Roseimaritima multifibrata: one gene and its partner. The protein of the gene in region 1 interacts with the protein of each later gene in a pairwise test. Links are inferred from orthologs where the notes say so. Each region holds a gene or a part of one and is shown in the gene's direction. Other genes may lie near its edges.

The links.
Region 2: the proteins of FF011L_RS21700 (region 1) and def interact in binary tests that used the Escherichia coli proteins (3 or more experiments, as listed by UniProt). The link is inferred for Roseimaritima multifibrata from one-to-one orthologs.

The regions. Positions count from the first base shown.
Region 1 is NZ_CP036262.1:5,981,940-5,986,085, reverse strand. Bases 407-3,183 are described here. They hold FF011L_RS21700 (aspartate-semialdehyde dehydrogenase), read left to right. Parts: upstream 407-1,179; coding sequence 1,180-2,187; downstream 2,188-3,183. Other genes in these bases: FF011L_RS21695 (BamA/TamA family outer membrane protein), read left to right, coding at 2,610-3,183; FF011L_RS21705 (formylglycine-generating enzyme family protein), read left to right, coding at 407-995. Also shown: more of FF011L_RS21705, read left to right, coding at 1-406; more of FF011L_RS21695, read left to right, coding at 3,184-4,146.
Region 2 is NZ_CP036262.1:1,201,487-1,205,803, reverse strand. Bases 962-3,909 are described here. They hold def (peptide deformylase), read left to right. Parts: upstream 962-2,117; coding sequence 2,118-2,702; downstream 2,703-3,909. Other genes in these bases: FF011L_RS04495 (purine-nucleoside phosphorylase), read right to left, coding at 3,838-3,909; fmt (methionyl-tRNA formyltransferase), read left to right, coding at 2,695-3,693; FF011L_RS04510 (tetratricopeptide repeat protein), read right to left, coding at 962-1,991. Outside these bases: more of FF011L_RS04510, read right to left, coding at 1-961; more of FF011L_RS04495, read right to left, coding at 3,910-4,317. UniProt on the Escherichia coli protein: Removes the formyl group from the N-terminal Met of newly synthesized proteins. Requires at least a dipeptide for an efficient rate of reaction. N-terminal L-methionine is a prerequisite for activity but the enzyme has broad specificity at other positions.

The DNA.
Region 1 (4,146 bases):
TGGTCCCGATTCCTGGTGGGACTTACATGTTGGGGAGTCCTGAAAGCGATCCCGCTCACAAAGAAGACGAAGGCCCGCAGGTAAAGGTGACGATTGATCCGATTTGGGTCGCTCGGCACGAGATCACTTGGGACGAGTACGATCAGTACATGAACCTGTACTACACCTTCAAAGAGTTTCAGGCTCGCGGTATTCGTCCCGTCGATCCAGAACAACGTGCCGACGTAATCACGTCGCCAACCGAACTGTATCAGCCTGACCATACCTATGAATACGGCAAGGAACCTGATGAGCCTGCCATTACGATGACGCAGTATGCGGCCAAGCAGTACACCAAATGGTTAAGTGCAATCACCGGTCAGCAGTTCCGTTTGCCTTCCGAAGCCGAATGGGAATATGCATGCCGAGCAGGAACCGAAACCCCTTACAACTTTGGGGATTCCGCAGACGATTTGGATGCCAACGCTTGGTTCTTTGATAATGCAGAAGAAGGAGTCGTCAAAGTCGGTCAGAAGAAGCCAAATGCATTCGGTCTGTACGACATGCATGGCAACGCGGCCGAATGGGTCGTCGATGGATACACAGAAGACGGTTACAAGTCTTTAGCGGGCAAAGAACTGAACGGTATCAACGCGGTTCAGTGGCCTACCAGTGCCTATCCACGTGTGGTTCGCGGAGGAAGCTGGGAATCGGATCCCGAAGACCTACGCAGCACTTCGCGGATGGGGTCACAAGACCCTGAATGGAAAGAAGAAGATCCTAACTTTCCAAAGAGCCCTTGGTGGTTCACATCCGATCCCGCTCGTGGAGTCGGATTCCGAATTGTCCGCTCCTACCAGCCGTTGGCTCCTGAAACGATTTCCAAGTTTTGGGAAGCGGTCACCGAAGACGAAATCGATGATATCGAAAGTCGTTTGCGTGAAGGACGCGGTGGTCTTGGAAAGGTCGATAAAGGCCTTACCAAAGCGATCGAAGACTGGAAAGCAAGTCAGTAGGCATTTGCCTACCAGGGGCAGCCCTGCCTAACGTTTTGGAAACCTTGTGGCGCGGGTATTCTGCCTGTGCTGAGGACCGACCGGTCTTATCGACACCCACCCGGGAGCGGCTTTCCACGACGTGGGTTATGATTGGCAGCGGTTCATCTCTCTGATTATCGAAAATCCTTACTAGCGAAGATTACTGGTGTACGAAAACTTGGCATTGGTCGGCGCAACGGGTGCGGTTGGCCGAATCGTTCTTGATCAACTGGTCCAACGACAACTTCCTTACAAAACGCTCAAACTATTGGCGTCCAGTCGTTCGGCTGGCACTCAGGTGAAGGTTGGCGACGAAACGAAGACGGTTGAGTTGCTGGAACCGTCCGCCTTTGACGGAGTCGATCTTGTCATCGCCAGCACGCCGGATGAAGTTTCCGCCGAGTTTTGCTCATGGGCCGTTGAACGAGGCGCTGTTGTCGTCGACGAAAGCGCTTTCTGGCGGATGGATCCTAAGGTTCCATTGATCGTGCCCGAAGTAAATCCCGAAGCGATTAAGGGGCACCACGGAATCATCGCGAGTCCAAACTGCAGTACGACTCAAATGGTGGTCGCAATGGCCCCGATCTATCGTGCCGCAGGTATTCGTCGAGTCGTTGTCAGTACGTACCAAGCGACCAGTGGTGCCGGTTTAGCTGGAAATGTTGAACTGGAAAAAGCGACCCAGGCGGCACTCAGCAAGCAAGGCAACCACACCGCCGAAACGTTCCAGCACGACATCGCTTTTAATCTGATCCCGCAAATCGGGTCGGAGAAGCATGAAGGCTATACGTCCGAAGAGATGAAGATGGTCTACGAGACCCGTAAGATCTTTGGCGATGATTCGATTCAGGTTTGTCCAACCTGCGTGCGTGTTCCCGTGATGATCGGTCACAGTGAATCGATTTTGATTGAAACCGAAAAACCACTTTCGGCCGCCGAAGCTCGTGAACTTTTCGCCGCTGCCCCAGGCATTCGTGTGATCGATGATCTAAGCCAGAAGTCTTATCCGATGCCGCGTGACTGCGATGGATGCGATGACGTCTTGATTGGCCGAATCCGCAAAGACCTGAGCAGCGAAAATGGAATCGCCTTCTGGTGCGTCAGCGATAACCTTCGCAAGGGTGCCGCAACCAATGCAATTCAAATTGCCGAACTGCTGATGAAGTCCTAAGGGACGATTGTCGGTTGCGATTCAAGGACGCTAGAATGGACTTCGCGTCCTTAGCGAAGGGCGACAATCACTAACCACCGGACGGTTTTCGCCGCTCCGTTACGAAAGTGGGTGGCGTTTTGCAGTTTGGATTCTTAGCGGATCGGCGCAAGCCGACCGCCCAGCAGCCGGGTTCTCCAACGCTACGACGATTCGACTTTCGCCGATCCGTTACGAAAGTGGGTGGCGATTTGCGGTTGGAATTCTTAGCGGATCGGCGCAAGCCGACCGGCCAGCAGCTTGGTTCTCCCACGCTACGACGATTCGACTTTCGCCGATCCGTTACGAAAGTGGTTGGCGATTTGCGGTTGAGATTCTTAGCGGATCGGCGCAAGCCGACCGGCCAGCAGCTTGGTTCTCCAAAACGTGTGCCCCTGTTCTTGTTGGCATTTTTCTGTTGCTGCGCCGCGTCGCAGGTGGTCAACGCTCAGAAAACCATCCCCGAGGATCCTTGGGCTCGCTTTCATTTCGAAGGGAACCAAGCGTTTTCGGATGCGGCGTTGAGAAAAGCTCTCATCGCAGATCCGACTTTTCTGCTAGCGACTCACCCGCTTGGGTCATCCGATGAACTGGAAGGCGTCATTCGCAATGGCTTAGTCTACGGCTATCGGCGTAAGGGGTTTCCCTCACCAATCATTTCGGTCACCTCCCAGGCAGATCCGCCTCTTACGACCATTCGTATCGATGAAGGGGCCCGCATGCTTTGCGGAAAAATCCGGATTCAAGGCGGGGTGACGTTGGATCCTGAACGGCTGATCGAACGACTGACCAAGCGTTTCCCAAAACCCAACACCTTTCCTGCTTTTGTCGAAGCGGGCGGGGAAATCCGGCAGCGATGGGTCAATGAAAAGGGAAAAACGGTTCCGCTGGTCGATCCCGTTTGGGAACCCGGGACTCCAGTCTCGTTGGATACTGAGACGGAACTTCACGCTGCGGTGGTGCGGGGAATCGCCGATTTGGGGTATTCCAGTGCGATCGTCTTTACGCGGGTCGAGCTCAACGAGGAAACTCACAGTGCCTCTCTGGTGATTGAAATCGCAGAAGAGGGAAGCAAGGACAAAGCAGAATCAATCGAGTGCATCGGGTATCAAGTGAATACGCCCGAGCAGATTGCACAGGCGATCGGTTGGCACCCCAACGATGAAATCGATCGGTCGAAAATTGAAGAATGGACGAAGCAACTATGGCTCTCTGGACGTTTCTCCGACCAGTCCGTTCGTTTTCTTCGCAACAAAGAGGGAAGCGGATATCTGGTCGTCAAGGTGACCGAAGTCCCCAAAATGCCCTCGCTGGGTCAGAGCCTTAGTGAGTCCGCCGAGGTCTTTCGGCGGGCCGGGAATTGGATTGGAGGAAGTCAGGAGCGTCATGACGACTTGGTTTTTACGTTCGTCGATGATCATCGACGTTTGCGTTGGATTCAGTCATCGAAAGGGTCGTTGCTGCAGTACTTCTCCAGTTCCGAGCCAAACGAAAGCATCCCTCGCTGGTCGATCCTGTTTGATGACGAGCAATTGGTTCTCGATCACCAAGCGAATCCTCTCCATTGGTCCGCCGGAATTGCAGGGGCCGATTTTCACGTTCATGCGCAGACCGGGATCCTGGCTGATGGGAAATCAGAAGATGGATTTGCCAGGCTTAATTTCACTGGGAATTGGAAAACCGGCCGGAACGAAGGGCAGTCGCTCTTTCAGCATGCCTTCGCGGTATCTCCTGCGGACTGGCTTGCGTTCGCCTATAAGCCAGGGCTTGAGCAGAAGATTGTCGATGGCGTTTTGATAGCGGAGCACCCGAAACAAAGGTGCCGTATCGATGTTGCGACGGGCCGGGTTCTCCAGTGGGATTCGGATCGAGGAGGCGTTTATTTTCAGAAGGGGCTATATGAGAAGGAACGGACAGTCCTGTTGGATGCGGTTGCCGAAA
Region 2 (4,317 bases), 4.8 Mb from region 1 along the record:
CCACCTAACAAGGCATGAGGCAGGATGGAAAGAAGAATCGAAGGAGCAGGGACTTCGTTCGCTTCTGCCCACTGACGCCCTTCTCCAAGAATGGCCAACGCTTCCGCATGGTCCGGGGCTCCCGACGCCTTGGCGACATAGGCGGCCAGTTTAGCCCTGCGAAGGTCTCCTGGAGGATCCAGCTCAATCAGCCGATCGGCGGCTTCCATGACTGCCGAGCGAGAGACGTAGGCTTCGGCGTAGTTCAGGTATAAAAACGTGGTTTCTGCATCCGCCTGCGACAAATCGACTTGCGGCAATTCGTAAACCTTCACGTTTTCCGATTCAGCATCGGTGACAACAATCGGCGGGAGGTCGGAAACCCCAAGCTTCTCTGCCAGCTTGGCGAGATTTTCGCCTTGAATGATCGCCAAATCCGACTGATTCTGCAGGGTCCGGACCAACGCTAAACGCTGGATGCGGTACTGATCGTCGTCGACCACTTCCGAGACGGCTTTGTCATCGAAAAGAGGCAATTTCAGCTGCATGACCGTATCGACAAAGCCTTCCCGCAGATACTCGACACTCGCTGCCGAGGAATCAGTCTTCCCGGCAAGGGCGGCCTGAAACGGATGAGGCATTTCTCGCTGAAGCGAATGAGCCATGAAGACACGCAGAGTCTCCGAAGTCATCTCGACTTCGCCACCCAGAAGATCCGTCAACAGAGACTTCAGAGCGTCAGCCTTGCTTGCCATGACGTAAGCCTTCAGCCGAGCGGCACGGTCGGTCTGGCGACCAAACGCGAGGGCACTGGCCAAAACACCGGGAACTTCCGCGACCGGCGGCAATTCCGCAGCACTGGCGACCTCAGGGTACGGAGCATTCAGAATCTGATAAGCAAATCGCGGAGGCACGCCGCCATCCTCGGCTTCGGCCGGATATGAATCGTCAACCGGCTTACCAACGATCCGAGAGTTCGCGGTACAGGCAACGGTAAATGCTTCGAAGTCGTTGATCGTATAGACATGTTCTTCCATCCCCACCGACATCAACGAACTGTCGGGCTCAACCAGAGCCGAAAGGGCCAGCATCCGAGCCTGTTCTTCATCGCCAAGCGATTCACACTTGGCCAGTTTTCCGAACAACGCTTGTTGGCGTTCCACATCACCACGCCAAATGGCACAGTTCAGCAGTCCTGACAAGATCGCAGGTTCACCGCGATACTGCCGGTCCAGAGACTCCAACTTGGGCTCTGCAGCCAGAATGCGAACATGATGCATCAAACCAGCGGCTTCGTCATACCGCTCGCCCCACTCCACATCCTCGGGGCGTTCCAACAGAGCAAACGGCCCCTTCAGAAACTGATTCACTTCAGGCGATCGGCTGAGCATACGACCGGCGGATCGCTCCCGCTGCTCTTGAAATTCAGGGAGGTTTTGGCTCAACGAATCCCACGCCGTCGCGCTCAAGAAGGCTCGGTTTTCAAGGTGAGCGATCGCGACCGTACTGGAAACCATCAGGAAGAATTGATCGACATCCGGGCCGACCTCATTCAGCCCTTGCAGCATCGTCTCCGTCGCCTTGGCCACATCTCCCTTGGTCATCAAAGCGAGCGACAACTGGGCAAGTGCCAGCGGGTTCGAAGGCTGCAACCGCACAAATCGTTCGGCATTGCTGGCGAGCGTACCGTATTCCCGCATTTCAATCAGCAAACGTCCTCGCACGGCCAACGCCCAAGCTGCCGAGGGATGCTCTTCAAGAATTTGGTTCAGTCGATCTAAGGCGGCAACCAATTGCCCCCCTTCCATCATCTTGACCACGCGGTCCATTTCACCAACGGAATCTTTGCATTTGCAAAACTTGATTTTCTTGCCACTACCACAGGGGCAAGTCGTATAGGTGTCGATGGTCATTTGGGGGGGCCGGTTCCGCTGAAAGGTAAATTGGTCGCCAGCCGTCCAGAAACAGCCGGCTTCCTCGCTTCGTGCACAATTAGACAGAGACCATAACATGAGCGGCCTATTCGAAAAAGTAGCGCCCTCCCTTCCCGGCGACAACGGCGATAGGATGGAAGCTTCAGAAACCGGGCAATTTGCCTAGTTTTTCCTCATCGTTTTACGCTGCTCCTGTACAGTCGAATGCCGCTGGAAATTGTCAACTATCCGCATCCAACCCTTCGGTTCCCCAGCCGGCCCATCAAACGGGTCGATAAAGAACTGCGAATGATGGCTGCCGAGATGATCGAACTGATGTACTGCCACGAAGGAGTCGGCCTGGCCGCCAACCAAGTCGCCTTGCCCCTCCGGATGTTTGTCCTCAACCCAACGGGCAAGCAGGGCGAAGGGGAAGAGATGGTGGTCATCAACCCGGTCATCCAACGCCCCAAGGGCAGAGAACCCGACCGGGAGGGCTGCCTAAGCGTCCCCGGCGTCTTCGGGGATGTCATCCGAGCCAAGCAAATTCAGTTCTCGGGCTACGACCTGCAAGGGACCCCGCTGAACTTTACCTGCGAGGGCTTTTTCGCACGGGTGCTGCAGCACGAAACCGACCACCTGGACGGAACCATGTTCTTCGACCGCATGCCCGAAGGTGCTCGCAAAGAAATCGACCCTCTGCTGGAAGAATTCGAATTTGAATTCCGCAGCCGGCAAGCGGGCGGAACCATCCCCTCGGACCAGTCGATCATAAAAGAACAAGCCGAGTGGCTAAACCGATATGCCTGATCTAGATAACAAAGCAAAAGAGATGCGAATCATTTTGATGGGAACCGGCCCCTTTGCCGTCCCTTCGTTCGAAGCGATTCGGCAAGCGGGGATGGAAATCCCCTTGGTCGTGACCCGCCCAGCCTTGACGAAAAAGAGCCGCAGCGGACCGCCTCCTGCCCCCGTACGCGAATGGGCCGAGGCCCACCAACTGCCACTTTTTGATCCCCCCTCGATCAATGACCCCGCCGCGATCGAAACGATCCGCAGCCACAGCCCTGACATTCTGTTCGTCTGCGATTACGGACAAATCTTAAGCGACCAAGCCCTGGCGGTGGCTCCCAAGGGAGGACTGAACCTACACGGATCACTGCTGCCGGCCTATCGCGGTGCCGCCCCCGTGCAGTGGGCGATGCGCAAAGGCGAATCGGAAACCGGCGTGTCGATCATCCACATGACTCCGCGACTGGACGGCGGCCCCGTCGTCGCCCAGCGGCCCCTGAAAATTCAGGACCATGAAACCGCGGGAGAACTTGAACACCGCCTGGCCGAAGATGGAGTCGCAGCGACGCTGGCGGCCCTAAAGCAATTGGCGGGGTGGGACGGAATGGAACCAATCGGCGTCCCGCAAGACAACTCAAAGGCCTCTCGAGCTCCGCGGCTTCAGAAAAAAGACGGAGCCATCGACTGGTCCCAAAGTGCGGCTCAGGTTGATTTCCAAATTCGCTCGATGCAGCCCTGGCCCACCGCATTCACGTTCCTACACCGGAGCGACAAACCAGCGGTTCGAATCACGGTCCTGAAGGCCGCCCCATCCAACCAAACGCGAGCAAGCAACCTGCAGGCGGGACAGATCGTCGTTGACGAAGAAAACTCAGACCTGTTCGTGGCTTGCGGAACAGGGCTGCTGCAAATCGATCAACTACAGCCCGCCGGAAAAAAACCGATGGCCGTCGCCGACTTCCTGCGAGGCCACCCCCTGTCGGCAGAGGCCCGCTTTAGCGGCCAGTAAATTCGCCCCACGGCAAATTCGCCCCACAACACGCACAAGCGAGACGGCACAAACCCAATGCCGTCTTCTTTCTCTCGCCAGCGAGCGACCGCGGGGGGCCGCATGGAAGAATGCAGCCAAAACGGTGCAACATCTAACAAAACGCTACGCGAGGCGAATTTCGGCCAGCGTATTGATCGCACCACGAACCATCGTGCGAAGCTTCGGTTCGGCTTGGTTGGCAATTGCGATGATGTGTTCGACATTGGCAGGCTGAAGAGCATCTGGCAGGCACATGTCGGTAACGACCGACAACCCAACCACCTTCAATCCGCAGTGGACCGCCACCAAAACTTCAGGGACCGTGCTCATTCCGACGACGTCGGCACCGATCGTGCGAAGGAACCGGTATTCGGCTCGAGTTTCTAAATTGGGTCCCGCGACTGCGACAAAAACCCCTTTGTGCGCAACGATATTCTCGCGTCGGGCAACGTCCATCAAGCGATCGATCAACTGCTGATCATACGGTTCGCACATGTCAGGAAAACGCGGTCCCAAGCGGTCGTCGTTGACACCGATAAGGGGATTGTCGCCCATCAGATTGATCTGGTCTTCGATCACCATGATGTCGCCCGACTGATAGTA